DNA from 4 places in the Sporosarcina sp. GW1-11 genome. Region 1 is predicted to be linked to each of the others. Evidence: riboswitches for the same ligand, from Rfam matches in the RefSeq annotation. Region 1 holds a riboswitch; each other region holds the start of a gene.
The links. Region 1 has a riboswitch for cobalamin ahead of ORD22_RS12995 (DUF4430 domain-containing protein). Riboswitches for the same ligand answer to the same signal wherever they lie in the genome.

Region 1 (6,860 bases):
CCATCAATACATTAAAAGGAGAATGGTTATGACGAATTTACAGCCTGAAACGATATTATTACACGGAGGACAAAAGCCAGATCCCGAAACAGGTTCACGTGCTTTGCCAATTCATCGTACAACTTCTTATGTATTTAAAAATACAGAACATGCACAAAATTTATTTGCCTTGAAAGAAGCGGGCAATATTTATACACGAATTACGAACCCAACAGTAGCTGTTTTTGAAGAGCGCGTGGCGGCACTTGAAGGTGGTACGGCTGCGGTCGCGTTGTCTTCAGGAATGGCGGCAATTGCTTTTTCAATTATGAACATTGCGGGCGCAGGCGATGAAATCGTCGCGGCTAGTAATCTATATGGCGGTACATACAATTTATTCGTCGTGACATTGCCTCGTTATGGCATCACAGTAAAATTTGTCGATGCATCTGATCCGAAAAACTTTGAAGCGGCAATTACGGATAAAACAAAAGCGCTGTTTGCTGAAACAATCGGTAATCCAAGCTTACAAGTTCTCGACGTAGAAGCTGTTGCGAAAATAGCGCATGATAACGGGCTTCCGTTGTTAGTCGATAACACATTCCCATCCCCATACGGTTCCAACCCGATTGAATTTGGCGCGGACGTTGTTATTCATTCAGCAACGAAATGGATTGGTGGACACGGTACGACAATCGGTGGGGTCGCTGTTGATGCGGGAACATTTGATTGGACACAAGGAAGATTCCCAGGATTTACAGAACCGGATGAATCGTATCATGGATTACGCTATGGTATTGATACAGCGGGGGCTGCATTTGCGACGAAGCTACGCGTACAATTATTACGTGATTTCGGACCTTGCCTAGCGCCGGACAGTGCCTTCAACTTACTGCAAGGGCTGGAGACGCTACATTTACGTGTGCCTCGCCACAACGAAAATGCACAGAAAGTAGCGGCCTTCTTACAAGAACATCCTGCAGTAGAGTGGGTAACGTACACTGGTCTTGAAGATCACCCAACCGCTGCTTTGGCGAAAAAACATTTGAAGAATGGCTTTGGTTCGATCATCGTCTTCGGTATCAAAGGTGGACGTGATGCAGGACGTCAAGTAATCGACAACGTAGAGATTTGGTCGCATGTGGCGAATGTTGGAGATGCAAAGTCACTCATCATTCACCCTGCATCGACTACACATCAGCAGTTATCTGCAGAAGACTTGAAGAACTCTGGCGTTAGTGAGGAATTGATTCGTCTATCAGTTGGATTAGAATCAGCTGAAGATATTATCGCAGATTTGAAACAAGCGATTGAGAAAGCTACGAATTAATCAAATATAAAAGGAAAACCATTGTGCGATTCAGCCAATGGTTTTCCTTTTTATTATGGTTTTCTAATTCGTTTTCGCTCTTGCTTTAATGATTTGAAGAGCGACACAATCATCATTATGAGTATAACTGAAAACGGTAATGCCGCTATGATAATGACATTTTGCAAGGCATCGAGACCACCGACATACAAGAGGATAATCGCGATAGAAGATTGAATGACACCCCAGACGATTTTTAAATTATTAGGAGGCGTCAGTGATCCGTACGACGATTGCATACCGAGTACGAACGTTGCTGAATCTGCTGACGTGATGAAGAAAGAAATAATTAGCAAAATAGCAATTACTGAAATGACAAATGACCAAGGTAATCCGCTAAACATTTCAAAGATCGTCAACTCTGTCGCACTAGAAGCGAGATCTATAACTCCTGCTCTTTGCGTCTCAATCGCTGTCGTACCGAATGCTGCGAACCAAATCGCACTCAATACGGTAGGAACGACCAATACACCAATCATGAACTCTCGAATGGTACGACCTTTTGAGACACGGGCGATAAACATCCCAACAAATGGAGACCAAGCCATCCACCAAGCCCAATAAAAGAGCGTCCAACCGTTTAGCCAAGTACGATTTTCAGGAGTCAATGGTGCGGTACGGAAACTCAATCGGATGATGTTTTCCAAATAGCCCCCTATAGAATCCGTAAACATATTGAAAATCAGTAAGGTAGGTCCGAGTGCAATGATGAAGATCAATAGCGCAATTGCCAAGACCATATTGGCATTGGATAATATTTTGATTCCTTTACCGAGTCCACTCCAAGCAGAAATTAGGAATAATACAGTCACGACTGCGATAATAACGAACTGTGACCAAAAACCAATCGGTATATCAAATAAATAATTCAGACCGGCATTGATTTGTACGGCTCCGAATCCAAGTGATGTTGCTACACCGAAAACGGTCGCGAAAATAGCGAAGACATCAATTATAGTACCGAGTGGCCCATCTACACGATCCCCGAAGATCGGGCGAAGCGTGGATGAGATTAAGCCTGGTTGTCCTTTGCGGAACTGGAAGTAGGCAAGTACTAAAGCGGTCATTCCATAAACAGCCCACGCGTGGAAGCCCCAGTGGAAGAATGTCACACGCATCGCTTCTTTGTAGGATGCTTTCGTCTCAGTTGCTGTCGTGGCAGGATCTATCGCATAATGCGACAAAGGTTCAGCGGCACCGTAAAAGACTAAACCGATGCCCATTCCAGCAGAAAATAACATCGCAAGCCAAGAAATCATCGAAAACTGCGGACGATCCTTCTCTTTCCCTAAACGAATTCTACCGATAGGGCTGAAAATCAGAAAAACTGAAACAAAAAACAGCATAGACACAGTCAGTAAGTAATACCAGCCGAAAGAGTCAGTGATGAAATTCTTAATAATAGACGTTATTTCTTCAAAATGAATAGGTGCAATGACACCATATCCGACCGCCAATAGGACAGCCACTAATGTAATATAAAATGTAATCGAAACTTTTTTCATATATCCCCCTTGTGTAAATATATTAGTATGTATTGCATTTCCGAAAAGTAGGCATATACATTTTAGACTACCCAATTGAAACATACGACAAACGTAAATATCAACTATTTTTATTTAATTATAAAACGTGCAACTTGTAGCCGTGCTATACTAAAGAAACGAAATAGGTGAGGAGGAGATTTTCATGCAATATTCACAACCTAAAATGCTTCAGCTCGTCAAGCATAGCCCGGAGCTTAATAGACAATTAAAAGCGATCATGAAGGAGCATGAACTAGAAAAAAGCTTTGCCTTAAAAGCTTTGTATCATGCGGTAGTTAAAGACGGCGGGAAATATCAAAGAGATTATCAGGAACTGTAAGACATTTCCTCGTATTTTATTTATAAATAGACCGATGAAAAATAATAGTTCATCGGTCCTTTATACCGTTCTATCAAAATAGTAAATGACACGAGACGTAGCTGTGATATACTAAAATAAAAGCTAAATAGATTGTTTTGGTTCTTTGCATATGATGCAGATTAAAATAGGAAACAGGTGAAAATCCTGTACGGTCCGGCCACTGTAAATGGGAAGCGTCTTCAAATACCACTGGTGATAAACTGGGAAGGTTGAAGATGTGTGAATACCCATAAGTCAGGAGACTTGCCAAAACAATATACGTTACGCCTTCCGAGAAAAGGTGTGCATATTGTATGGAGCAATTCCTGAATTACATCCAACTATACAAAATGCCCTTGTCCTTCTCTTTGGAGGCAAGGGCTTATTTTTTTCAATAAAAGGAGGAATTCTATTGGTTAAACGTTATGTTTCATTCATCGCAAGTATTTTTCTTGCTTCATCATTGCTTTTACCAACAACAACTTCAGTTGCTATCGCAAGTTCAGATGCACAGCAACAAATGGCAATTGCACAACAGAATATTGCTGTGGAGGTTGTTGGCTTAGATGATGTTTTATTGCAAGAAACGATTCAAATTACAGAAGGTCAAAATGCGTTAGAGGCACTGAAAATGGCTTTAGATGCTAAGGGAATCGTTTATAAGATTACAGAAAGCAGTTTTGGTTCTTATGTTTCTTCTATAAATAATGAAGATGCAGGTCTACTAGGCGGCTGGGATGGTTGGGGCTATACAGTCAATGGCGTATCTCCTAATATAGGTGCGGCAAGCTACGTACTCAAAGAAAATGACCAACTGCGATTCTCTTACGGTCGTTATGCAGCATTCTCATCGTCAACAGTTGTAACTGCGGGCAGTAAAAATCCTAACATTACAGTCAACTTAGTAGGTGACACATTTACACAAGAGGCTAGCAATCCTGCAAATTGGAGTATTAATCAGTCGAATGTAAAAATCTCCACGATAACTAAAAATACGAATCAGCAAGTAACGATTCAACTAGACGGTGCAGCACAACGAGGCGACTTCACGTTGACTGCATTGGATGGTGTTGTTGTAGGAAAGTCCGAGCCAGCAGCTTCGCTTACTGTAACGGTAGAAGCTGATCCAAAACGAATCGAAAATTCGATTAAAAAAGTTACAGATTATATAGTCAGTAGTCCTGTATCTAGCGAGTGGCAAGCGATTGGATTAGTAAAAGCAGGAGTTGCAGTTCCATCAAGCTATGAAACAGCATTTACCACTAATCTAAAAGATCAAGTCATTGATCAAATCGGCGGAAATCGTTTAAAGATTACAGATGTAGAACGTTTAACGATGGCGGCTGTAGCGATTGGGAAAGATCCTGCGAATATTAATGGAGCTAATTTACTAGATAAGATTTATAACAGTGAAGATATTCGCAATGTAGATACGATGATTCGCCAAGGAACAAATGGATTGATCTTTGCATTGATTGCTTTGGATACGAATAACTTTGACATTCCAAGCAATGCGCGTTGGAATCGTGAAAAAATCGTTGCCGAATTGTTGAAGTATCAGAGAGAAGACGGAGCGTGGAGTTTGGAAACTAGTAAGACAGGCTCAGCAAGTTATGACATAACCGCAATGGCAATGACTTCATTAGCACCATATACAAATCAAGCGGATGTAAAAAGTGCAATTGATCGAGCAGTCAATTACTTGTCAGCACAACAAGGGGAGACTGGTGGTTTTAATGAAGCATTTGTAGGTGGTATTTCAAGTGAAGCGACTTCGCAAGTAATTATCGGTTTGACAGCAAATGCAATCGATCCACAAGGTAAGCAGTTTACAAAGAATGGTGTGAATTTAGTAGATCACTTATTAAGTTTCCAACTAGAGTCTGGTGGCTTTAAACATACCGAAAATGAAACCGCTGCAAATGGTATGGCAACGGAACAAGCATTGCAAGCACTAGTAGCCTACGATTTATTCACAAAAGATCAAGGACGCTTGTATGATTTCTCTCAGAAACAGACACAACCACAGCCAGAAGTTTCAGCACATTCTACTCTTAAAGGGATTCTAAACGGCAGTCTTCTAAACGTCCAGAAAAACAAAAATGGCGCGTGGTCTTCTATTTTAATCGAGAACGAGGAAGCATTAGGCGGGTATTACATCGTTCAAGCAGGGGAGAAGGGTAGTAAGCAATCAGCTACAATCCCAGAAGGAACGAAAAAAATATTTCTAGTCGATAATGACCAGGTATATCGTGATTTTGACGCGAAAATCGTAGCGCCATCGCATCCGTTTACCGTTACATTCAACAAAGAAGTACAGAATACAACAGTTAATCTAAGTAAGATATATGTAGAAGATGTACAAGGTCAGCGTGTGCCTGTAAATGTTTCTGTCAAAGGCAATAGAGCGACTGTCACGCCACAAACAAATTATACGAGTGGTCAGTTGTATTCACTAGTCATATCGGATCTCGTTTCGACTGATGGAAAACCATTAAAACAAGCGGCTCGTAAACTATTCATTATTCAATAAATAACTACTCGGGAGGTATGCTTTATTTCTATTATCAAGAAGTTTACACAGATCACAGCAGCGATTGCTTTGGCGTGTGCAGCTATTCTTGTTCCAATTGCTCCATCCTATGCAGAGCAGCTAGCACCTATGGCAGAAGCTCAATCCGTACAGACGTTACAACATTCCATCACAATCTCTTCAACAGAAGTACCGATGCCACTATCTACGGTTACCGTCTTAGAAGGTGAAACTGTCCTAGATGTATTACGACGCAGTGCAGCTGCAAGTAACATTGCGGTTGACTATTCAGGTAGCGGAGAAAATGCTTATGTAGAAGCTATAGACGGCGTTGGAGAATTCGACAGAGGCCAAGGTAGCGGCTGGATGTACAGTGTCAATGGAATATTTCCAAACCGTGGCGCAGGTATTATCAAACTAATTCCGGGTGATGTTGTTGAATGGAAATATACAACGAACTTAGGGGCAGACCTTAATTCAGATCTTGCACCTTTCCGAGAAAATCTTGAACCGACGATGGCTATTTCTGGCGTCACTTCAGGTACAACGGTTGAAACACAAAACGTATCACTGCAAGTCGATGCAAAAAGTTATTTCGGTACTCAACTTCAACCGACAGCTACTGTAAATGGTCAGCAAGCAGAAGTTGTAGGAAATACAGTACATGTTGTATTGAAAAGTGGAGCGAACACAATTGTCGTGAAGGCTGTGGATGCTCATCAAAGATCAGTTATGAAAACGGTAAACGTCACATACAACCCAGCAGTGACAGAACCAACGCCGGAACCAACGCCGGAACCAACGCCGGAACCAACACCTAACCCAGTTCCAACACCTAACCCAAATCCGGTACCACCAGTACAGAAACCAGATCCGGAAACTCCACCAGCTAAAGACTACACAAAAGTAGTTTCAGCGGCGATTAACCAAGCAAGTGCACAAATTCTTGCGGGTGAAGTAAACAGTGAGTGGCAGGCAATCGGACTTGTGAAAGCAGGAAAGAAAGTCCCGGCTTCTTACATGAAAGAATTCCAAGCGCATTTGCAGGATCAAGTGATAAGCCGATCGGGTAAAGGCCGCATGAAAATTACA
Region 2 (8,176 bases), on a different contig from region 1:
AAACGAATTAACTCTAACAATGCAGTTGGCGCATTACCGATGGCGTAAATTCCACCTTCGTGCAAACGTGTTGCTTTTTGCATCGAAATAATCGCACGTGTTGTACCTTGGGCTTTCGCTTCTTTTGCGACATCCTCATCCGCAATGTAACAATGTAAGTCGCTGTTATGCTTCTGGAATCGTTTGCGGCCTGAGCCACTTTCTATCATTTGTACATCCACCACGACGTGACGGCCTGCTAAAATCGATTGGATTCCTGCTTCGAGTGCATCAGGTGTGAAAATCATGCTGCGTCCTAACTCAAAATCTGCTGAAGCATGAATCACGCGGCGAACTACCATCCACTGCTCGTCTGTAAATGGATGTTCCCCCATCTCTTCTTTGATGATTGAGAAACTGTGATCATAAATTTTATCTGGATCTACAGTTAGCGGTGTGAATTTCGTATTAAAGTTCATGTTTGGATTTTTCAAAAGTAAAACCTCCTAATAGTTGTGTAACTTTTTCAAAAGACGTACAAAAATTTTCATATTGAAGCTTTGGTCGTTTAATCAAAATAACGGGTATCTCTAGTTCTAAGGCGGCTGTTATTTTCTCATCAACAGAACCTACTTTGCCGCTTTCCTTAGTAATCATTAACGTCACATCATATTGCTCGCACAAAGACTTATTGAGTGATTCAGAAAACGGTCCTTGTATTGCGACAATATCCTTTTGTTTAATCCCTAATCTGTCGCATTTTTCCATATTCCCTACGTTTGGGAGCATTCTGCAAATCAATCTAATTTCATCGCGCAATAAGTAGTTTGTAAACACTTCCAACGTCTTACTGCCCGTTGTTAACATAATCGTCCCTTTATGCGTTTGAGCTAGCTTAGCAGCGTCTTCATAACTGTCAACCTCTGTAATCAGCGGAGAAACAAATTCTTCTTTCGGACGTTCATAGCGAATATATGGAATACCGCATGCCTTTGCTGCTGTCATAGCAGTTTTCGAAGCTTCTTCCGCATAGGGATGACTAGCATCCACTACACAAGTCATCTCATACTTCTTGATCAGCGCTACCATGTCATCCACTGTTAACCGACCCACCTGATACGAGATAGCGTTCTCTTTTAAACTTTCTGCCGCAGATTCGGTGACTACTGTGGCTATTAGAGGGTAGCCGAGACTCTGCAAACGAATGGCTAAAGCTCTAGCATCGCTAGTACCTGCTAAAAATAAAATCATAGTTTCCTCCTAATCTCCACAAGGTGCTGGCTCTACTTCAATCTTGCAGCTCATGTCGTAATAGTCATAGTTCAAAACTTTTTTGACACGTTTAAAATACTTAAAGAAACGTTCGTTAGGATGTGCATTTTGTTCGTATTCTTCTATAATTTTGGTTACTAGTGGGATTAAATCTTCTGGCTCAATTCCCTCTGCTATAGGTTGAGCGGCATGGGCAGTACGACCAACTGGCTTCGCACCAATAAATAAATCAAATTTTTTCTTCCGGTACACAATCCCAATATCATCAAACACAGGGCGATAACACGCCATTCCGCAACCATTGAACCCAACATGCAATTGCTTCGGAAGCTTCATCCCTTCAAACTTTGCTGCGATTTCTTCTGCATATGGGATAGAATCTGCCTTTTCTCCGTAACAAAAATCACATGCTTTGACTTTTAAGACTTCCCCTGCCGGCATGACTGTTAAATGATTTTCTTCAAGCTTTTCAACAATCGCTTCAGGATTATCTGTTGTAACCTTTACTAAAAAACGATGATCCGGAGTATATTCCAAGGTACCCTTCTCACCAACGACTTCAGCCATTACACGCATTTGCTCTGCTGTGATCATTTTATTAGCAACACCAGGTGAAACTGAAAATTCAAATATATTCTCGATAGGCTGTCTTACCAAAAATGGATTTGGCACTTCTTCTTTTGACACCAGTGATAAGGCCTTTAAAGCCATGTCCATTGTCTGAACCTTTTGCTCTTGTTCTTTCTGTTGTATTGGAGCCTGCTCAGGTGTCTTTCTAATGATTTCCTCATAACCTGATTGCGCTTCTCCAGTTTCTTGATCAAGCGCCCATGGTTCCGCTTCCTTTTTTAAGCGCTGATGCGGTCTTAATCTTTGTTTACCTTCCCCTAATGTATATTTTCGTTGATAGCCCCTTGGCGTAATAATTTTATCTTCATAAAAGAAAGTGGAAGAGTTACCGATAATGACAGTTGTCAACATTCCGATATCATGCTCAAGCATTTCAGATAATGTTGTCAGGACAATGTGTTGATTTTCACGATACGCACTTTTCACTAGCCCTACAGGTGTGTCAGGGGAACGATATTTTAGTAAAATATTTTGTGCTTCTACAATTTGACGTGTTCTGCGTCCACTTTTCGGATTGTATAAAGCAATTACAAAATCCGCCATCCCAGCTGCTTCAATTCGTTTTTCGATAACCGTCCATGGTGTTAGATGGTCACTTAAACTGATCGTACAAGAATCATGCATGACAGGTGCGCCCAGTAAGCTCGCGCATGAATTAATTGCTGATATACCTGGAACAATTTCTACTTCAATTCCTTCTGCTTCAGTCCAACCCTTTTCAACAAGCACTTCATACACTAATCCTGCCATACCATACGCACCTGAATCACCACTGGAAATAACTGAGACAATACCGCCCGCCTCCGCTTTCTTAACAGCATCTATTGCACGCGATACTTCTTCTGTCATGCCTGTGCTAACAATGGACTTCGCTGTCACTAAATGCTTAATCAGCTCTACGTAAGTTTTATAACCAATAATATAATCACTTTCTTGCAGTGCCGTTAACGCTCGTCCTGTAATATGTTCAGTAGCTCCGGGACCGAATCCAACAACAAAAATTTTTCCCTTTTTCATGGTTTCCCTCCAAATAAAAAATGCCTACACTCCTTTTCAAGGAAGTGTAGGCATGTGAAAGTATATAGAAATCATACTGAAACATAGGACAATTAATAAAATTGTCCCGCCTATACTTCTCCCTCCGAAAAGTATGTGTCGTTTAAATAAGCAGGTTTCCTGACTCAAGCTTCATTTTACTCTTACACCTTCCCGATTTCTCAGTGGTTTTGTAATTTCATCAGCTTTTACAGTAGCGGGGGCTGTACTAGATTTTCACTAGTTTCCCTTTTACCTCACAATGTGAGCACTTATTTAAATTAAGTTATTTAATTTTCATAAATATAACATACAATCTTTGAATCTACAAATATACACCAGGTTTATTTTCGGAACCCTTAAGAAAGATTATTTGCTCCGCTATGGATAATTGCGATTTCTATTCCTCTATAGTCTGTGCGAGTTGTTTGAGAATCTAAAAAACCCCTTTCCGATAAACTCGGAAAGGGGCTGTAAAGTTTGGTATGAAACCAATATTAACGCTTTGAGAACTGAGGTGCACGACGAGCGCCGCGAAGACCTGGCTTCTTACGTTCTTTCATACGTGGGTCACGTGTTAGAAGGCCAGCTGATTTCAATACTGGACGGAAATCTGGATCTACAGTTAGCAACGCACGAGCTACGCCGTGACGGATTGCTCCTGCTTGACCTGTGTAACCTCCACCGTTTACGTTAACATGGATATCGTAGCTTCCAAGTGTTTCCGTTGCAACTAGTGGTTGTTTGATGATTTCACGAAGTGTTTCGAATGGTACGTAGTCTTCTACGTCACGGTTGTTGACGACAATTTTGCCTTCGCCAGGAACTAGACGTACACGAGCTACTGAACTTTTACGACGGCCAGTGCCGATATATTGTACTTGTGCCAAGTGTGTTTCCTCCTCTTAATTATCCGCGAAGCTCAAATGCTTCTGGTTTTTGTGCTGCGTGCTGATGTTCTGGACCAGCATAAACGTGTAATTTCTTGATTGTTTGACGACCTAGAGGACCGTTTGGAAGCATTCCTTTGATCGCAAGTTCAAGCATTTTAACCGGGTAGTTAGTACGCATCTCAAGAGCAGTACGAGTTTTAATGCTACCTGTGTACCCAGAGTGACGGTGGTAAAGCTTGTCTTTCAACTTGTTACCAGTCAATTGAATTTTTTCTGCATTGATAATGATGACGTGGTCACCTGTATCAACATGTGGTGTAAACGTTGGTTTATGTTTACCGCGTAATAGTGTTGCAACTTCTGAAGCAAGACGTCCAAGCGTTTGTCCTTCAGCGTCGACAACTAGCCATTTACGTTCTACTTCGTGACCTTTAGCCATGAATGTTGTGCGCATATTGTAATCCTCCTAAAAGTATCAATCTGTTCCATTGTTTTCTCTATCCCTAAACACAAATAAACTTCCGGGGCTCATTGTGGGGTTATTGAAATACCATTTATCATGTTAACCTTTATTTTCAATAAAGTCAAGCGTTTTTATGAAAACACCAGGATTAGTTGCCATGCCTTCAATACGTGACTTCCACTAGGTACAAACCATGTGCCGGCGCTGTCTTGCCGGCCTTTTGACGATCTTTTGCCTGAAGTATCTTGTAGACGTCTTCCGGCTCATCCCAGCCAATCCCTACCGCCAATAAAACACCTGCAATCGTACGTACCATATTGTAAAGAAAGCCATCGCCTTCTATTTCTAATATTAATTCATCCTGCTGTCGTTCAAGTGTTAACTTACGAATTGTCCGAACTTTATTGTTCGTTGCAGTTTTCGCTGAGCAAAAACTTGTAAAATCATGCGTCCCGATTAAGTGTACGGCTCCTGCATTCATACGATCAATATCCGGATTCCATCTACCTAAATGAACCGAAAAATTTCGCTCAAAAGGGCTTTGTACTTCACTGTAGGACCATTTATATCTATACGTCTTCCCTTTTGCTCCATATCGCGCATGAAAATCGTCAGACACGACCTCCACTTTCGTTATGCGAACATCTTTCGGCAATAATACATTCAGCGCAGTCACCCATCGATCAGCCAAATCTAGCGGTGTATCAAAATGAATGACTTGTCCTAATGCATGAACACCGGAATCCGTACGGCCGCTCGCTACAGAGTGAATAGAAGGATCCTTATGCAATTTAACTAATACTTTATCGATTTCAGACTGAACCGTGCGCATCCCCGGTTGCGATTGATAGCCTGCAAAATTCGTCCCATCATAGCATACGATTGCTTTCATTCGTTTCATTTTATTCACTTCCTTACCCAAACAAGCACGACAACTAATAACACAAATGTAATCAGTACAGCTGTATCTTTCATTTGCCAGGATAACTGGCGGAACCTTGTCCTTCCCTCACCACCGCGATAGCCTCGCACTTCCATAGCGACAGCCAAATCCTCGGCTCGTTTGAATGCACTGACGAATAAGGGGACGAGCAATGGAATAACTGCTTGGATCCGTTCTTTAATCGAGCCAGTACTTAGGTCAGAACCTCTCGCCAATTGAGCCTTCAAAATTTTATCCGTTTCATCCATCAATGTTGGAATAAAACGCAATGAAATCGACATCATTAACGCTAGTTCATGAACGGGCAATTTTAACTTCTTGAACGGATTAAGCAACGTCTCTAGTCCATCGGTAATCGATATCGGAGAAGTTGTCAGCGTTAACACTGTCGTGACTAACACGAGCACTAGGAAACGAATAGAAATGAAAATACCCATTCGCAATCCTTCTTCATAGATTTTGATAAACTTCCATTCAAATATGATCGGACCTTCACGCGTAAAGAATATATGCAATAACAGCGTAAAGACAATCAAAAATATGACTGGTTTCAAACCATTCACTAAAAAGTAAGGTCTAATTCTAGCAAGTGCGATAACGAATACTGTAAAGGCTAGTAACACGGCATAAGATGCGACATTATTTGCCAAAAAAACGGCAACAACAAATAAAAATACAAATAATAACTTAGAACGGGGATCCATCCTATGGACTATAGAATTTCCAGGAATAAAACGGCCGATAATCATTTTTTCTAGCATGGCCGCTCTCCTTTTCCAGCAAGGGTTGTGGATAACTCTTGCGCTAGTATTTCTTCTGTTAAGGCAAGCCGACTAAATCGCTGACCAATTAAGTTTTCCATTCTACGTTGGAAACGAACCGATCGCGGCACACTAAGCCTATAAGAGTGTAATCGTTCTTCTTGACTGAAAATTTCCTCAGGCGTGCCTTCCATTACTGATGTTCCTTCGTGCATAACAACAATCCGATCACTATAACGAGCCGCATCTTCCATACTATGCGTCACTAAAATAGTCGTCAGGTTTTCCTGTTCATGAAGTTGATTAAACAGTTCCATGATTTCCTTACGTCCCCTAGGATCTAGACCTGCTGTTGGCTCGTCCAGCACTAACACAGACGGCTTGAACGCTAGTACTCCAGCTATCGCCACACGCCGCATTTGACCGCCTGACAGCTCAAACGGCGACTTTTGAAGGACATCTTCAGGCAGACCGAGCAATTTCACCAATTCATGGGCTCGAGCACGTGCTACTTCTTTGGGGACTCCGAAATTAAGAGGTCCAAACATTATATCTTTTTCCACCGTCTCTTCAAACAACTGATGCTCTGGGAATTGAAAAACGATACCAACCTTCTGTCGCACTTCCTTCATCTGCTTACCTTTCGTCTGTGCTGTAATTATTGTCTCACCAATCTTTACTACACCTTCAGATGGTTTCAACAGACCATTCAAATGAAGTAACAGTGTCGATTTACCTGACCCCGTGTGACCGATGATTGACGTATAAGAGCCTGAAGGAATAGTGGCAGTCACGTCCTGCAATGCCCGCTTTTCAAACGGTGAATCTTTCGCGTATAAATAACCTACTTGCTTAAGTGAAATGTCCACAATTCATTCACCAACTCTTCTTCTGTCATATGGTTGCCCTGAATCTCGAAACCTAATTCTCTTAGTAACTCTGAAACCCGTAACGCAAACGGTAAATCCAGTCCAATGGTTTCAAGCTCTGTGCCTTTTCCGAATATCTCTTGCGGTGTTCCTGTCAGTAGAACTTTCCCTTCATTCATGACGAGGATCCGATCTGCTAGTAAGACTTCTTCCAAATCATGCGTAATCGAGACAACTGTCAAACCAATTTCAGCACGCAGTTTTTTTACAATCTCAATTACTTCTTCTCGACCCTGTGGATCGAGCATAGACGTTGCTTCATCCAAGATTAACAAATCCGGTTGTAGTGCTAGTGCCCCAGCGATTGCTACTCGCTGCTTCTGCCCGCCAGATAAATGGTGTGGCTCATGGTTGATATAATCCACCATTTTCACTTGATCTAGCGCTTCATGTACACGCTTTACCATGATGTCGTGAGAGACTCCATTATTCTCTAATGCAAATGCCACATCATCCTGAACTGTAGAACCTACGAATTGGTTGTCCGGATTCTGAAAAACAATGCCCATACGTGAGCGCGCCTGCCATAAGTTTCCTTCGTTCAAATTTTCCAAAAAGAGGTTAACTTCGCCAGACGAAGGAAACAACAAACCGATTAACAGCTTCGCAAGTGTCGACTTTCCTGATCCATTGTGACCTACAACTGCTAGCCACTCACCTTCATATAGAGTAAAGGACACATCATCTAGTGCTTTCTTCGGGACATGTGAAGCCTCTTCCTCTTCTGTATCATATGAAAACTTTACATGATGCATCGATGCAATTTCCTTCATTCAGGCTCCTCCTTTTGGATATTCTATGTAGTGATCAGTAAGCAACAATTCTTATGTATAAAAAAAAAGCGCGTACCTCATCTAAGGAATGCGCCTTTTGAAAACGTAAATGCCGGGTGCTCATGCCGACATCTCAGATGAGGTACGTAGAGCTAGACCAGTCGATTGCTCGCGGATCATAACACTCAGCTTTTCAGTCGTATAAATCTTATAAATGAAATAAAAGGGTGTGGCTGTGCTTGACAGACACACCCTCTAAGTTTACGGAATTACACTAATTCGATAATTACTACTGGTGCTCCGTCGCCGCGGCGAGGACCCATTTTCATTATACGTGTATAACCGCCTTGGCGATCTGCGTAACGTGGTGCCACTGTATCAAAAAGTTTTTGAAGTGCATACACAGTTGCTTCTTCGCCCTCTTCATTTTCAACAGTTACCAATTCACGACGCATATATTCAGCAGCTTGACGACGTGCATGAAGATCTCCACGTTTA
Region 3 (8,176 bases), on a different contig from region 1:
GATGGCATATGGCACGAAAGAAGTTCAGTTACCAAAGCATTCAGAGCCGGTAGCAAGCTCGAATGATCAACTCGTATCTAGCGTGATGAACAACGTATCAGCAACAAACAGCAACATCGATCCAGCATTAGTACAGAACTTAGTCAGTGAAATCGTTAAGCAACTTACAAAATAAAACCCTATTAGGAGGAAACAATTATGAACAGAGAAGGTACAGCATTAGGAATGGTAGAAACAAAAGGTTTAATCGGTGCAATTGAAGCGGCAGACGCAATGGTCAAAGCGGCTAGCGTAAACTTAGTTGGTAAAGTACATGTCGGTGGCGGAATTGTAACAGTTATGGTACGTGGTGATGTAGGTGCAGTAAAAGCAGCAACAGACGCTGGCGCAGCATCTGCACAACGTGTGGGCGAATTACTATCTGTTCACGTCATCCCAAGACCGCATAACGAACTTGAAATGATCTTGCCGAAAAGCGAATAATTACTGCAGGCAAAGTAGAAAGGCGTGAACGATATGAATCAGCAATTGATTGAGCAGATTGTCGGAGAAATTCTCGGACAACTAGGGAAAAGTCCCGTTCAATTGCCGGATCGAGCGGTGCCCATTGCGGTATCCGCTCGTCACGTACATTTACAGCCTGAACATGTGGAAGTATTGTTTGGCGCAGGGTATCAATTGACACAACGGTCCGAGCTTTCACAGCCGGGCCAATTCGCCGCTAATGAAACGGTGATGATTGCGGGACCTAAAAGCAGTATTGAACGCGTACGTATTTTAGGACCTGTCCGAAAAGCAACTCAAGTTGAGGTTAGCTTTACGGATGCCATGAAGCTTGGCGTCAAGCCCCCACTTCGGGAATCCGGCAATATAGAAGGATCAGCACCGATTACATTGATCGGACCAAAAGGCAGTGTGCATATCGAACAAGGTTTGATCATCGCACAGTCCCATATCCATATGGCTCCCTCAGATGCTGCGCGTTTTGGCGTGGAAGATGGAGAGTATATTACGGTAGAAGCTGATGGAATCCGACCGATTTCATTCCGCAATGTGCGCATTCGGGTGAATGAACGTTATCGTCTTGAAATGCATATTGATACTGATGAAGCGAATGCAGGTTTCATTACACAGGGAACGATTGGCCGTTTGGTCAAACCGAATGATGTAAAAGAAACGACAGCTGTACAAATGATACCGGAAACGGTGAAAGTTCCACAGTCATTTGAATTTACGAAAAAGCTTTTGTCTACTGAAGACTTAGCTGCGATTTCAGAAGATGAAATTGTTATTAATAAAGGAACAATTGTCACAGCACTTGCAAAAGATACTGCACGGGAACTCGGTAAAACGATAACTGTCAGAAAGTAGAAAAAGGTGATTACGCATGAGAATGGGTAGAGTAATCGGTAATGTGTGGGCAACTCGCAAAGAAGATGGGTTGGCTGGTCTTAAGCTATTAATCATCCAGCCGATTGATGCACACGGCAATAATATACAGACACATATGGTCGCAGCAGATCGAATTGGTGCAGGAATTGGTGACGAGGTGCTCATTACGAGTGGTGGTTCTTCACGCTTTATTTTGCCGAAAGAAAACCCAATTCCTATCGATGCGGTCATTATCGGTATTATAGATTCAACAGAAGTGAAGAGAGGTGATATACATGAGTCAAGCAATCGGAATGATTGAAACAAAAGGATTGATTGGATCGATTGAAGCGGCGGATGCGATGGTGAAGGCATCAAACGTGGAATTGGTTTCACAGGAGATGGTTGACGGCGGGATCGTCACAGTCATTGTCCAAGGGGATGTAGGTGCGGTTCAAGCAGCAGTTGATGCTGGTCGCGATGCGGCGGCACGTGTCGGTGAATTACTTGGTGCGCACGTAATCCCTCGTCCTGATGATTCAGTATATAGTATGATGAAGCCTGCAGCAGCAGTTGTTCCTGAGGCAAAGAAACCGGTGGAACCAAAGGCAAAGGCAACGAAGAAAGACTGATTTAATGAATGGTTGTATTAGTGATCCGCGCGAAAGTTATTGTGTGCCGAGCCAAACTCGTGCTGAAACGAGCGAAAGTCTGATCGGACCGCACGAAACCATCACCAGACCGAGCGTAACAGGCACCGAACCGAGCCAAAGCTACATAACACCGCGCCAAACAAGATACTAAAACATCCAGTCTATATAGAAAGGAGTGGTTTTCGTGGCTTTCAAACGACATAAAATTGCAGTTATTGGAGCAGGTCACACTGGCTCTACAGTTGCATTGATGGCAGCGCAGAAAGAATTAGGCGACATCGTCTTAGTAGATATCCCGGACCTTTCCAATCCGACAAAAGGAAAAGCATTGGACCTTCTCCAAACGAGTCCTGTGCAGCAATTTAATTCTCGTATTACGGGCACATCGAATTATGAAGATATAGAAGGCGCTGCAATGGTTATCATTACAGCGGGTGTTGCGCGTAAACCAGGCATGAGCCGGGATGATCTCGTCGCAACCAATGCGAAAATTATGCGCTCCGTTTCGGAACAAGTGAAACGCTATGCACCAGACAGCACCGTACTGATTTTAAGTAATCCTGTAGATGCTATGACGTATGTATGCTATAAGACAACAGGCTTCCCGAAAAATCGTGTCATTGGTCAATCGGGTGTACTCGATACTGCACGTTTCAACACATTCGTCTCGGAAGAACTGAATATTTCTATAGAGGACATTTCAGGCTTCGTGCTAGGCGGACATGGTGATGATATGGTTCCACTTGTGCGCTACTCTTATGCTGGCGGCATTCCATTGGATAAAATCATCTCAGCCGATCGACTAGAAGCAATTGTTGAACGTACGCGAAAAGGTGGCGGCGAAATCGTCTCTCTACTAGGAAACGGCAGTGCTTATTACGCACCTGCTGCAGCACTAGTCGAGATGGCAGAAGCGATCATCAAAGACAAAAAACGAATCATACCATCGATTGCTTATTTAGAAGGCGAATACGGTTATCAAAATATTTATTTAGGTGTTCCTACTGTTCTCGGGGGGAATGGCATCGAAAGTGTCATTGAACTACCGTTAACAGATGAAGAACAAACAGCGCTCGATCAGTCAGCAAACTCTGTTAAAACTGTCATCGAGATTTGTGAAAAACAACTGTCCTAACCACTGGTAATCTCTCTAAGTCGTGAAGAGGACTTAGAGAGATATTTTTGTATTCGACATAGGTTCTTATAGGCTAGGCGTGTGGTTGTTTCAAAAACCTACGAATGAATGATAGGATTCTATAAAATTTCTTGTTTACTTTTATTTATGTACATGGTAAAATAAACAGAATTCATCGAATAATAAAACTCATGCTTAGTATATGTAATTGGAGACATGTAAGAAATTAGTTTATCTTCCTTTTTAAATGTAAGCGCTGACAATCAGCCGGTGATCAATAAAAAGTGAAGTAAGTGTTCTTTTATTTTCCGATACGCATATACTATGCAAAATACAAATTTCAGGAGGCGTTTCTATGAATAACAACTATCAAAACAATTCAGCACAATCAGAGCAAAATGAGACATTCTATTTAATTACAGGATACTCGGAGAATGGTTTTATCCATGGTATTACGTGGGAAGAAGCATATACTAAAGGATTGGTGGAGTGCGGCTGTCTATGCGAACAACAAACAATGTAAGTAATGAAGAAGGCTCTATACAGGGTACCTAGCAAAAACAATTGTGGATGTGATCCCAATCGTTTTGTGCATAGGTACCCTGTTTTGTTGTGTTTTCAATAGGTAGTTATCAAACCCTACCATCTTCTTTGCGATTCATGATAAAATAAAACAAAGCAATTAAATACGTTTGCACGATACGTTGGTACCTATCAAGGTATAAAAGGGAATCCGTAAACCGGAGCTGTCCCCGCAACTGTAGACACGGACGACCGCCAGAATTAGCCACTATGGAGACATGGGAAGGCTTGGCGGAAGGATGAAGTGGAGCCAGGAAACCTGCCACGTATCGTCAAAGCAACACTTTCTTCGGGGGTTGAGAGGTGGGGGCAAACAGGTCTCTAACATCTATGCGTTTTGCATAGAGGATCTTAGAGTTGCCTAAATTTGTTTCCTCATTCACAACTATTGCAATCATTTTGCCGAGGAGGCGGGATGATTGTTTTTTGTTGTTTAAGAAAGGAGACGGCGACATGAGAGTACTTGAACAGACAGAAGAACGTACGGATGAACGTGCGTTATTGCAGATAGTCTATCAACAAGCGGAACAACAGCGTGGAAGGCCGGTGTATCAAGGATTTCATCAAGTAGTACGTAAACTATTGCAGCATGGCTTATATGGGCCTTGGATTCATAGCTATTCAGCAAGTGAAATCAAGTGGCTTGAATTGCAGATAGTAGCGGAACGCGATCAACTATTATCTTCTACAGAGCTTCGACAATATATAAATGAGTTTGTGACGGCGGATTACTATGACCAGCGCATTGGATTACCGCAAGAAAGACTGATGCTTATTGCGATGGCTGCACTGCAGAATGAAAATGAACATCGTGTGCAAAAAGTGGCAGAAGCGTATTGGGCTTTGAGCAATGGCTATATCACGTTGCCGACTGACGTTATGTCTTTCTTCGGTAAGATGTTCCGTCAACGACAGCCTATAACGCAGCCTTATTCAATGCATGTACTAGATAGTAGGATCCTGTCATTTTTATCGAGCAAAGTGAAAGACAAACATATACTGGTCCCAGATAATTTTATGGAACAGGTAAAAGCATGTGGTTCTTGGCTCGTATTTGATAAGGAACAAGTACACCGAGTATTAGGATGCTCTCTCCCTAACCTCAGCGGTGATACATTTCGTCAAGCGGCCGCACATCCCTCCATTGCGCACAAAAAAGTTTCTGCCATTGGCCTGATGAAACAGCTGTTGGCAAGTGAAGGCGTTACATTGCATTTCGGTAATCAATCAAAACTTAAGAGCACGGGACCGCACACGTATATTCAACTACCTCAAGTAATGAAGAGAACAGACTTGGCCCGGGTTTGTTCAATTCTTGTGCATTTGCAAAACGGAATTACAAACGAATGGAAGTGTAGTTTGCAGGTTGAAGTTAAAGGTTGGGAAACTGCAATCGTTAATCAGAACATCTGTTTACATTCACAGGCGGCACTTCACTATATTGAAGAAATATCCAAAGAAATAAGTCAACATTTAGGGGCAACGTCTAGGGCGTATGGAATACAAATTCCATTGCGCAAAGCATCCGCTGGCAAGAACTACTCAGCTTATCCAGCAACCAAACAACAGCAATCCGCAATGATTGATCAAGCGACAGTAGAACAACGCCATACCGACCTAGGAGGCTCCATCACACTAAGGAAATCCACTAGTATCGAAACGGCAGAACTGCTACAGTTGCTCATGAAAGCATGGAGATGTGGAATACCTGAAGTTCGACTACTCTAAAGTTCATTTATTGAAAGGATTGCCCGAAATGAATTTGGTATGTCTGCTGCAAAGGTCATTATCTGATTAAAAGTAGGCTTTGTTTCCTTTAAGGGAAATAGAGCCTTTTTTCGTCACAGGGTATATATGAATGATTCATGAAAAAAACAATCCATTTCTGTCAATCCTACGTCAAATACGTGGTAGGCTTAAACTATGCTATACCCTAAAGAGCGTTAGGAGGTTTTGTCTTGAAGAGAATCATACAAAGAATGAAAAATATAAAAGTTATGCAATGGATGACCTATTTTATTCTGGCACTTAGCTGTATCTTTTCTATTATATTCATACATAATAATCATTCGCTTTACGACCGCCCGATTGCCGAAGTAGTCAGCACTACGGTAGAAGAAACATCGGATGTGACGGATATGCATGGCAATAAGGACATGCTATTTACCCAGAGTATCGTAGCTAGGATGAAAAATGGGGAAGCACAAGGTCAGGAAATTCATTTGACTAATGACTATTCTTCTTCAGGAGCATACGATCAGCGGTATCGTATAGGTAATGAACTATTCGTTTCGATTGACTCAGAGAAAGGGGAAGAGTTGACGGGTAGTATTACAGACGTAAAACGTGATAAATATGTCTTAATCGTTGCTTGGATCTTTGTTTTTACGTTATTAATTGTTGGACATAGGCAAGGGTTATTAGCGATTGTTAGTTTTGCGCTGAATGTGCTGCTATTGTCTTTCGCCTTGGATATTTATGTGAAGTATTACGATGTCAGTTTACTAGTTGTTTGCGGAATCTGTATTTTGTTATTCACCGGCATTTCGTTATTGCTTGTTAGTGGTTTTAATGAAAAAACGTATGCAGCGATTGTCGCGACGTTGATTGGAACTGTTGCATCAATGACCATTACGTCACTTGTAATCTGGCTTACCTCAGGGAATGGTTTGCGTTATGAGGAAATGCAGTTTTTGACGCGCCCTTATCATACTGTATTCATGGCGGGGTTGTTTATTGGATCGTTAGGAGCCATTATGGATGTGGCGATTACAATGTCTTCTTCGCTGTTTGCTTTATATGAAAGAAATCATGAAATCTCAATCAAAGCGCTGAGGGCGTCTGGAATGGATATTGGGAAAGATGTGATGGGTACGATTACGAGTATTTTATTTTTCGCGTATATTAGTGGTTCGATCCCAATGCTTATTTTATCTTTGAAAAATTCGTCTCCAGTAGGGTTTGCTTATTCGATGAATTTGTCGCTAGAGTTAGCGCGGGCATTAGCTGGCGGTATTGGCATTGTGTTGACTATCCCCATTGGTATCTATACAGCAATCTATTTCATTGAGCGAAAGAGGGCGAGAGTATGAATGTACTAGTGATGCTCGCAGCGATTTTACTTGTCTTAATGGTGTTAGTTGGCGGTTGGCAAGGTGCAAAGTCTTTTATCTCGCTGTTTCTGAACTTTGGAGTTGTATTTTTCACGGTGTTCTTCATGCTAGATGCTTCAGCCAATCCGATCGTTATCACATTCATCGCCTGTATTGTCATTGGCTGTATAAGTTTGTTTTATATTAATGAAGTGAATAGTAAGACGGTGATTGCGTTCGTTTCTACGATGGTTACGATAAGTTTGTTGTTGTTTTTTATTGTAATCATTTCGAAAAAGTTGATGATTCATGGATTTGGTGAAGAAGAGGAAGAGGCGATAGCGGGGCTTTCTCTTTATATTGGCGTGGATTTCATGAAAGTCGGTGCTTCGGTCATTATTATGAGTACGATTGGAGCGATTATGGACGTCGCTATTTCGATTGCTTCTTCTATGCATGAAGTGTTTAAGCATACGCCGACTTTGAGTAAGAAGGAATTGTTCAAGTCAGGGGTGGGTATTGGTCGGGATATTTTAGGGACCGATACGAATACGTTGTTCTTTGCCTTTTTCGGAGGGTATTTGGCACTTCTTATTTGGTTTAAGGATTTACATTATACGATTGGTGATATTGTGAATTCGAAAATCTTTAGTTCGGAAATGATTTTGATTCTTTGTGCGGGGCTTGGGATTGCTTTGGTTATTCCGATTGCTTCTTGGATGAATGCTTATTTTTTGGTGAGGGTGAAGGCTGTTAAAAAAGGGCTGTCAGAGAAGGCGTAGGGTATGACTTTCTTTGACGGCTTTTTGTTGTGTCGTTGCTTGACTTTTTTTCGGTACAGGGGAAAACCAGTTTGTTTTGGAACGTTGCCCGATACTTATTGGGTACTGAAGTTAGTGAAGGTCGGCTTTCTATCACCGCTCCGGCACGTGGGGGATTGCCTCCCACAAAGAGCCAACAAGCGAAGGTCGCGCTAGTTGTCTCTTTGTTTCGGCTGACCCCGCAGTTGTGCCTTCGCTTTTGGGTACAAGGTAGGTTTAGTTGGCTTTGGTATAGGGGAAAACCATTTTGTGTTGGATCGTTGCTCGAGTTTTTTACGATACTGAAATTAGTAAAGGTCAGCTTTCTATCACCGCTTCGGCACGTGGGGGATTGCCTCCCACAAAGAGCCAACTAGCAAAGGGCGCTAGTTGTCTCATGGCTTCGGCCGACCCCGCAGTTGTGCCTACGCTAATGAGTGCAGTGTAGTTTTTGTAGGCTTTGGAACGTTATAAAATTCACTTTTAAACTTCAACGTACTATGCCACTTACTTCTCCTCACCAAACGAAGGCGCCTTACAAGC
Region 4 (8,176 bases), on a different contig from region 1:
ACCAGTCAAGCATAATACTAACTTTTTTCTTCTCATCTGTAGGTGTCTCTTCCTTAGTGCCTGTGTCCGCGCTGTTCGTACAACCAGCGAGAAGTAGGAGAAGAAAGGCGATACCGAATAAAAGTCTTTTTTTCATTGGTGTTTCCTCCAGTGTAAAAATATTTTTTCTAACGATACGACAAATAAGAAACAAATAATACCTACTGCTGAGAGTAAAACGATCGGTGCGAATACTGCTGCGCTATCAAATTGTGTCATCATTCTTCGGCTGAAGTAGCCGAGACCTGCCTGCGCGCCAAGCCATTCACCGATTGCTGCGCCTATGACGCTTAATGTGACCGCTACTTTTAATCCTGAAAAGAATGAAGGAAGCGCGGAAGGGATATCTAATTTAAAGAAGATGTCTTTTGTAGACGCACCCATCGTCAACATTAATTCCCGCAAGTTTCGGTCAGATGAACGCAAGCCGTCAAACACACTGACGGTGATCGGGAAAAATGTAATGAGCACGGTGACCGCCACTTTACTCCAAATGCTGTAGCCGAGCCATAGCACGAAAATCGGTGCGAGTGCGATAATCGGAATCGTCTGCGATGCGATAAGAATTGGATAAAATGCCTGCTCAATGGGCTTGTTCATATACATCGAAACTGCCAGTACCGAGCCGATGACGACGGAAATAGTGAGCCCAATAACAATCGTTAGTGCTGTGGGCGGTAAGTGATGGATAAACAGCTCGGCTTTTAGTTCCCACAGTTTCAACAGAATGGCGGATGGCGATGGAAAGAGAAAGCTTTTGTCATAAAGACGTGCACCAATTTCCCAAATAACTAGCAAGACGGTGATGAATGCGACGGACCAAGTATACGATAAAAGTTTTTTCATAGAGACGCCTCCGAACGAAGCTCCGAAATTAACCGTTCTTTCAGCTCAATCATTTCTGGTTGTGCCAAGTTCCGCATCGTGCGCGGTCGATCGAGTGGTACGACGATTTCACGAATCGTTTGTACGGGTTTCTCGGCTAACACGAAAATACGATCAGATAAAAATAGCGCTTCGTCAATATCATGCGTGATGAATAAAATCGTCTTATCGAATTTCTGCCATTGATCGACTAACCAGTCCTGCATCGTCAATCGCGTAATGGCGTCAAGTGCACTAAAAGGCTCGTCCAATAGCAAAACATTCGATCCGGTAAGAACTGTACGCAAAAATGACACACGCTGACGCATGCCGCCCGACAAGTTCGCGGGATAGGTGTTTTCTACTCCAGCCAATCCAAAATCCGCAAGCAATTCGATAATTCGTGCATGGGCTTGTTTTTTTTCTTGAATTTCAAGAGGAAGTCTGACATTTTCTAAAATCGTTCGCCATGGCATTAATAAATCTTGCTGCGGCATATAGCCGACTTGACCTAAACGATTGTCCCTAGCTTCACCATTTAAAAGAATTTCTCCGCCGTCTGGATTTTCCAGACCTGTAATGAGCCGGAAAAGTGTACTTTTACCGTAACCACTTGGACCGATAATGCTAACAAATTCACCTTCACGTACTTGTAAATTGAGCTGATCTAAAATAGCTACTGGAAGCGATGCCTTAGCCGCTTGGTAATGAAACGAAACGTTATCAAATGCGAGTACCGTCTTTCTCATGTAGTAATCACTTCACTTTTCTTAAAATCATCAACGCAAAAAAGACCACTTCTTTTTGCGAAGAGGTTACATAATCCGGCCTAAACCGTCTATATGTCCACTTCCCTTCGCTAGCATTATCTAGTGCAGGTTAAAGGGTTAAGGCAACGGCCTCTCTCAGCAAAAGCACCCCTAGTGTGTATCATCACTTATCGTTGCATAGTATAGGCTAGTAGTCAAGATGCGTTAGATGTTAAATGATGAAGAATAGGAAAATAAGCTAAATAAATGAATAGCTATACCGATAGTAGTAAAAGTTCAGAAGTAGATGCAAAGGTCTAACTACGTAACAAGTATTACCTTTGAATTAAGCAGTTTTTAATGAAAATAAATAGGGAGAGAAATGTAGAGCATTGGCAAATTGTCATGTGAAAAAGTGGAGAAGGATTTTGCTTCCTGCCTAGACAAAGGCACGTTCAAAATAGTTGGAAATACGTTACTAATCTCTATACCTGCAACACCAAACTATGCGATCATTTGATCACTGTAAGAGTACCAGCGATTAATATAAATGAACTTACTTCATTTGCAGATGAGTGGGGTAACCTAACAGAATGGATTAACGAGAATAGACTGAATTCTATTCGGGTAGCAGTTCCTGAAAAATATATTCATGTGATTACAATGACGACTACTACCATTTATAAAAAACTAGAAACAAAAATGTATGTACTGAATTAATTAGTGACGCGTCATACTTTTCTTCCTAGCAATAATAAATAGAGAGCTGTCTGACAAGTTTCGACTTGTGAGGGCAGCTTTTTTTGTAATCACTAAAGCTCTTAATCAGTAAATAGAATAGTGAAATCCGTTAGTAAAGCTTTTTGCTATTGCATTTTACAAATCTATTCTCTATCATTAAATATAGTTTCATAGCGTATTTTGGTACTTTGCCTAATCTGCAAAGTTGAAAAAGGAATCAGGTGAAAATCCTGAACGGTCCGGCCACTGTAAATGGAAAGTAACTTCAGAAAACCACTGGTGTATTACTGGGAAGGTTGAAGTTGTGTTTGTATCCATAAGTCAGGAGACTTGCCAAGATACAATGCTAACTGCCTTCCGGAAAAAGGTACGCATGTTTTTGTGGTAGTAGTTTATACACGCATACATATGCCCTTGTCTCTTTCCGGAGGTGAGGGTTTTTATTACGGAGAAAAATAGGAGGTAGGAATAGTTGGGGAATTATCATTTGGTGAGAAAATGGTTTTCGGTGTTATTGAGTTTACTGCTGGTATTGTCGTTTTTAACTCCAGCGGTACAAGCAGTGAGTCCTGATACAGGGCAAACAGAACAATCAGGTGGAGAAGAATTACCCGCTGAAGATCGTTATTCTGTGGATGAGCTATTGGCGAAAACCGTCCAGTTTTATAAGAATCGGAATCAGAAAATTGATTCTTGGCAGACATTGGTTGGACTATATGCTGCCGGTGAAGACCTAACGGATGGTCAGTGGATTTTACCCGAATGGCAAACAGAAGAGCCGGCTGGCCTTAACGAAACACATCATGGCACAGAACACATTCGCTATATCTTCGGATTACTTGCGATGAATGAAGACCCTGCAAAAGCATGGGAAACGAAGCGTAATCTCTATGCAGAATTAGCAACTCAACAAAACCTGGAAACAGGAGCAATCGGCGGAATCAATAAACATATGTGGGCTATGCTTGCAATGGACACAGGTGAACGTCTAGGTGCCGACTTAGGGAAGTGGAATTCGGAAACGAAACAAAAAGCGCTGGACTATTTACTTGATCAACAAAAGACAGATGGTGGATACGCTTTAGGTGGGACAGTTTCGGATACGGATTTGACAGGTATGGCATTACTTGCGTTGTCTAATTATCAAGGGACGAGCGCAGTAGATGTTGCGATTGAAAAGGCGAAGAAATTATTAAAAGCTAGACAGTTAAATTTGGATAGTGGCGGATTTAACTCAGCAGGTCCATGGGGAAGTGGCGATAATTCCAACTCCTTAGCCGTAGCGGTTTGGGGTCTTGTGGCAGTAGGGCAGGACGTCATGGCAGATGCTTGGCAGGTAGAAAGTAAGACAGTACTAGATGCGTTAAATGATTTCCAGTTAGAAGACGGTTCATATATGTGGAAGACCACTCAACCAAAAACAAACTTAATGGCAACAGAACAAATATTACTAGCATTAGCAGATATGAAAGCTGGAAATTCTGTTTGGAATCGAATCTTTAACGAACCTAAACTAGAACCAGAACCAGAACCAGAACCAGTAGAACCACCTTCAGCAGAACAAATGCTAGAAGAAGTCGTTCAGTTTTACAAAACTAAAGACTCGACAGTAGATTCGTGGCAGACACTAGTTGGACTATACGCTGCAGGTGAAAACCTAACGGATGGCGTGTGGAAATTACCAACATGGCAGAAAACAGCTCCAGCTAATCTTCAGCCTAATAATGGGGGCACGGAACACATTCGCTATATCTTCGGATTACTTGCGATGAATGAAGATCCTGCAAAAGCATGGGAAACGAATCGTAATCTCTATGCAGAATTAGCAACTCAACAAAACCTAGAAACAGGCGCAATCGGCGGAATCAATAAACATATGTGGGCATTACTTGCAATGGACACAGGTGAACGTCTAGGTGCTGATTTAGGCGAGTGGAATGCAGAAAAGAAACAAAAAGCATTAAATTATTTACTAAGCAAACAAAATACTGATGGTGGATATGCGTTAAGTGGGACCGAATCTGATCCTGACTTAACAGGTATGGCGTTGCTAGCATTGTCTACTTATCAAGGAACAAGTGATGTAGACGCTGCGATTGATAAAGCAAAAGGGTTATTAAAAGCTAGACAATCTGATTTAAGCAATGGCGGATTTAACTCAGCAGGTCCATGGGGAAGTGGCGATAATTCCAATTCATTATCTACAGCAATTTGGGGTCTTGTGGCAGTAAAAGAAGATGTACTAGCGGAAAAATGGCATGTAGAAGGAAATACAGTACTTGATGCATTAAAAGGATTCCAAAAAGATGACGGATCGTTTATGTGGAAAAGCGACTTTCCTTCAACTAATTTGATGGCAACAGAACAAGCATTGTTAGCTTTAGCTGACATGACAGCAGGAAACTCGGTTTGGAATCGCATTGCGAATGATCCGAAGCCAGAACCAGTTACACAAAAGGCAACGTTAGCAATTGATGGAGTAACTAAAGTTGTAGTTGCCGAATCTGAAGTGTCGTTTGAACCAGGAACTACGGTAAAACAACTTATAGAAAATATTTTGACAGAACAAAATATAGCTTATGAGCTCGATACGAAGCTCGGCAGTATTGTATCAGTTAATGAAGAAAAAAATGGCAGCTTAGGTGGTTCTGACTCTTGGGTTGTGTCAGTAAATGATCAAGCGATTCAATCACTTGAAGACGAACTCTCTTCAAATGATAAAGTTCACTTATATTACAAACGCAATGCCGAAATCAGTTCGAGCGTTGAGTTGACTAGCGGAACTGTAGATCCAACAATCGAAATTAAGCTTAAAGGTGATACGTTTACGGATGCGGCTCTTGAGGTGGATAGCTGGGTTATTGATCAGACAGATTTAGTAATCGATTCCGTAGAAACGGTAAATAATCAAGCGGTGATTCTACATGTACAAGGTCAAGTACCAGTTGAAGAAATCTCAATTAACGTACTTTCAAAAGCAATAGTGAGTGCTGGTGAAACGGCTATAAAGATCACGCCAAAAGCACCGGTAAATGTTCGCAATGTAGAGGAAATGATTGAAGATACGTTACATTTTTATGAAGAAGGACGCTATGATCAGGCGAATTTCAGATGGGGGCTACCTCAAATTAGTTGGACTGAACTAGTCGCATTAAATGCATCTAGTTCACAATTAACAGATGGTACAGCACAATTACCTGATTGGATTGAAACAGATCCCGGTTTACTGGCAAATGAGTCAGACACTGATCATATCCGTTATATTTTCGGCTTACTAGCAGCTGGAAAAGACCCTTCTGCTGCATGGGAAACTGAGCGGAATCTGTACGCTGAATTGGCTGCACAACAGAAGGAAGATGGGTCAATCGGTGGCATAAATAAACACGCATGGGCAATGCTTGCTTTGGATACGGGAGAAAAGCGCAAGCAAGATGTTGGAACGTGGAACGCGGAAGCGAAAACAAAAGCGCTAGATCATCTGTTGAAACAAGAAAAAACTGATGGTGGATTTGCATTTTCTCCAAATGCAAACGACACAGCTGATCCAGATATGACAGGTATGGTTTTATTAGCACTTGCCAATTATCAAGACGATAGTGCAGTACACACGGCGATTGAGCGCGCAAAAGCTGTATTGAAAAATCAGCAATTGGATACTGCAGGTTGGGGTTCTTGGGGAACAGAAAACTCTAATAGTATTGCTACTGTAATCTCAGGACTTGTAGCAATTGGAGAAGACGTAACATCTGTGGAGTGGCAAAAAGATGGAATTACTCCATTGGACGCATTAAGCAAATTTCAGATGGAGAACGGTGCATTTGCATATACGTTGCCTGCCGACAAATGGGTTAATACGAAAGCGGTTGAACAATCATTAATCGCTTTATACGAAATCAAAACAGGTCAATCCGTATGGCAGCAATTTTCACAAGTTGAAGAGACGGAACCAACTGAACCCGTTGAACCAATAGTGGATAAAGCACAGTTAACATCAATAATCAAAACAGCAGAAGAAAGATTAGCGACAACACAAGAAGGAACAACGGCGGGAACATACAAAAAAGTTTCTCGTGATGCATTACAACAAGCTATCACAACAGCCAAAACAGTCGAAGCAGATGGACAAGTAGATCAGCAACAAGTAACTGTAGCAATTAGTAATTTGCAACAAGCAGTTACACTATATAACGAATCAATTATAAAGCCAGAAACAACTACACCACCAGCTGATCCAGCCTATATCACATTTTCTGTAGAAGCACGGACAATGGGTATGGGTGACATTGTCAGTCCAAAACAGATTGAAATTCGATCGGGAGATACGGCATTTACTGCACTAAAACGTGTACTAGAAAGTCGTTCAATTCCAATGAATTTCAGTGGTGTAGGTCCAACCGTATACGTGAAAAGTATTAATAATTTAGGTGAATTTGATGGTGGTCCTCAAAGTGGCTGGATGTATTCAGTAAATGGACAATTCCCTCAATACAGTGCTGGAATCTATGATTTAAAGAAGGGCGATGTTTTACGTTGGCAGTATACAACGAACTTAGGGGCAGACTTAGGGGATAATTGGAATCCGAATCCTACACCAACTCCTGACCCAACGCCAAAACCAGATCCAAAGCCGGATCCAAAGCCAGATCCAAAGCCGGATCCAAAGCCGGATCCAAAACCAGAACCACCAATCAAAGCGCCTGAAAAAGTAGAAGCAACTATTACAGATGGCAAGCTTCATATACAGGTGAAAGACGAAGAATCTGGTGAACTGCAACCTGCAAAAATTGAAAAAATAGAAGTAGTCGGCGGGTTTGTGATTGTTCAAATCGGCCAAACGGGGGAAGAAATGGATGCCTTGGAAGGAATCGAACTACCACCAGGAGAACCTAAAGTAGTCGTGCTTGATAATGATCAACCGTATACTTATTTGAAACCCGATGGTAAAACCGAACCTACGAAAGAATGGGAAGTAAAGTTTTCAGCGCCCTTAATGGATAATCCTGAAAACTTGAATAAAGTAGACGTTCGAAATGCGGCAGGAGAAATTGTCGGAGCTGCTTTAGAAATTAGCGAGGATGGAAAATCATTAAAGATTAAGCCAGCTGAAGGTTACACAAAAGGTGAACTGTATTATATAACAATTGCCGGCGTAAAGTCAGCGAGTGGTAAAATACTGAAAGAACCTATTCGTAAAATATTTCTGGTCGAATAAATCATAAAGACTGTCACGAAAAGTCATTGAATATGACTTTTGTGGCGGTCTTTTCTATAGTAGTAATCTTACAGGATCGCTACCCAGACTCTATTGACTGTTTAGTAGTATTGTACTAAAGTAGTCGTGTAAGTAAGTATATGTATATGAATTAGAATGCGCTACTAAGGTCACGACTATTTAAAACGATAGAGGAGGGAAAAAATGAAGAAATATACGATGATCCAGAAAACCATAACCATGTTCATGGCAGCATTACTGTTAATGTACATACCTTTATCGGCAGGAAGTTTGTGGATGAAGGAAGCAAGTGCAACAAGTATATATGTACCACCTATTACTGAAAAATATATTTCGCATATTACAGCGGACAAGCGACATGACAAAGGTGATTATTATTACTATAAAGTAGATGCTGAAGTAGGCAGCAATGTATTCTCAGCGAAACTATTCTTAGGGAAAAATGTATACGCTATCCCAATTGCAGCAGGAAAGACTTCTTTTGAAGAATTTATTGCAGAAGATTTATCGCGTGGTGTGCTAGCCGTTTATGATTCTAATAATAACTTTA

Region 2: linked by a shared signal. The riboswitch ahead of cobJ (precorrin-3B C(17)-methyltransferase) and the one ahead of ORD22_RS12995 (DUF4430 domain-containing protein) in region 1 are both predicted to bind cobalamin.
Region 3: linked by a shared signal. The riboswitch ahead of ORD22_RS14345 (ribonucleotide reductase N-terminal alpha domain-containing protein) and the one ahead of ORD22_RS12995 (DUF4430 domain-containing protein) in region 1 are both predicted to bind cobalamin.
Region 4: linked by a shared signal. The riboswitch ahead of ORD22_RS11180 (DUF4430 domain-containing protein) and the one ahead of ORD22_RS12995 (DUF4430 domain-containing protein) in region 1 are both predicted to bind cobalamin.

The regions. Positions count from the first base shown of each region.
Region 1 is NZ_JAPMIW010000024.1:39,247-46,106, reverse strand. Features, by position in the region: gene ORD22_RS13010 (O-acetylhomoserine aminocarboxypropyltransferase/cysteine synthase family protein) at 29-1,309, shown strand; gene ORD22_RS13005 (glycine betaine uptake BCCT transporter) at 1,363-2,853, opposite strand; gene ORD22_RS13000 (hypothetical protein) at 3,038-3,214, shown strand; cobalamin riboswitch at 3,336-3,521, shown strand; gene ORD22_RS12995 (DUF4430 domain-containing protein) at 3,648-5,768, shown strand; gene ORD22_RS12990 (S-layer homology domain-containing protein) at 5,898-6,860, shown strand, end outside.
Region 2 is NZ_JAPMIW010000003.1:130,666-138,841, reverse strand. Features, by position in the region: gene ORD22_RS03825 (precorrin-8X methylmutase) at 1-458, opposite strand, end outside; gene cobK (precorrin-6A reductase) at 448-1,230, opposite strand; gene cobJ (precorrin-3B C(17)-methyltransferase) at 1,240-2,898, opposite strand; cobalamin riboswitch at 3,031-3,207, opposite strand; gene rpsI (30S ribosomal protein S9) at 3,414-3,806, opposite strand; gene rplM (50S ribosomal protein L13) at 3,826-4,263, opposite strand; gene truA (tRNA pseudouridine(38-40) synthase TruA) at 4,436-5,173, opposite strand; gene ORD22_RS03795 (energy-coupling factor transporter transmembrane component T family protein) at 5,179-5,976, opposite strand; gene ORD22_RS03790 (energy-coupling factor ABC transporter ATP-binding protein) at 5,970-6,845, opposite strand; gene ORD22_RS03785 (energy-coupling factor ABC transporter ATP-binding protein) at 6,821-7,678, opposite strand; gene rplQ (50S ribosomal protein L17) at 7,948-8,176, opposite strand, start outside.
Region 3 is NZ_JAPMIW010000031.1:19,797-27,972, forward strand. Features, by position in the region: gene ORD22_RS14310 (aldehyde dehydrogenase family protein) at 1-175, shown strand, start outside; gene ORD22_RS14315 (BMC domain-containing protein) at 199-483, shown strand; gene pduL (phosphate propanoyltransferase) at 517-1,371, shown strand; gene ORD22_RS14325 (EutN/CcmL family microcompartment protein) at 1,388-1,693, shown strand; gene ORD22_RS14330 (BMC domain-containing protein) at 1,668-2,003, shown strand; gene mdh (malate dehydrogenase) at 2,209-3,159, shown strand; gene ORD22_RS14340 (hypothetical protein) at 3,515-3,682, shown strand; cobalamin riboswitch at 3,847-4,022, shown strand; gene ORD22_RS14345 (ribonucleotide reductase N-terminal alpha domain-containing protein) at 4,195-5,469, shown strand; gene ORD22_RS14350 (YibE/F family protein) at 5,721-6,833, shown strand; gene ORD22_RS14355 (YibE/F family protein) at 6,830-7,615, shown strand.
Region 4 is NZ_JAPMIW010000017.1:43,566-51,741, reverse strand. Features, by position in the region: gene ORD22_RS11200 (ABC transporter substrate-binding protein) at 1-136, opposite strand, end outside; gene ORD22_RS11195 (ABC transporter permease) at 133-885, opposite strand; gene ORD22_RS11190 (ABC transporter ATP-binding protein) at 882-1,652, opposite strand; TPP riboswitch at 1,738-1,835, opposite strand; gene ORD22_RS11185 (hypothetical protein) at 2,169-2,372, shown strand; cobalamin riboswitch at 2,558-2,745, shown strand; gene ORD22_RS11180 (DUF4430 domain-containing protein) at 2,866-7,605, shown strand; gene ORD22_RS11175 (carboxypeptidase regulatory-like domain-containing protein) at 7,810-8,176, shown strand, end outside.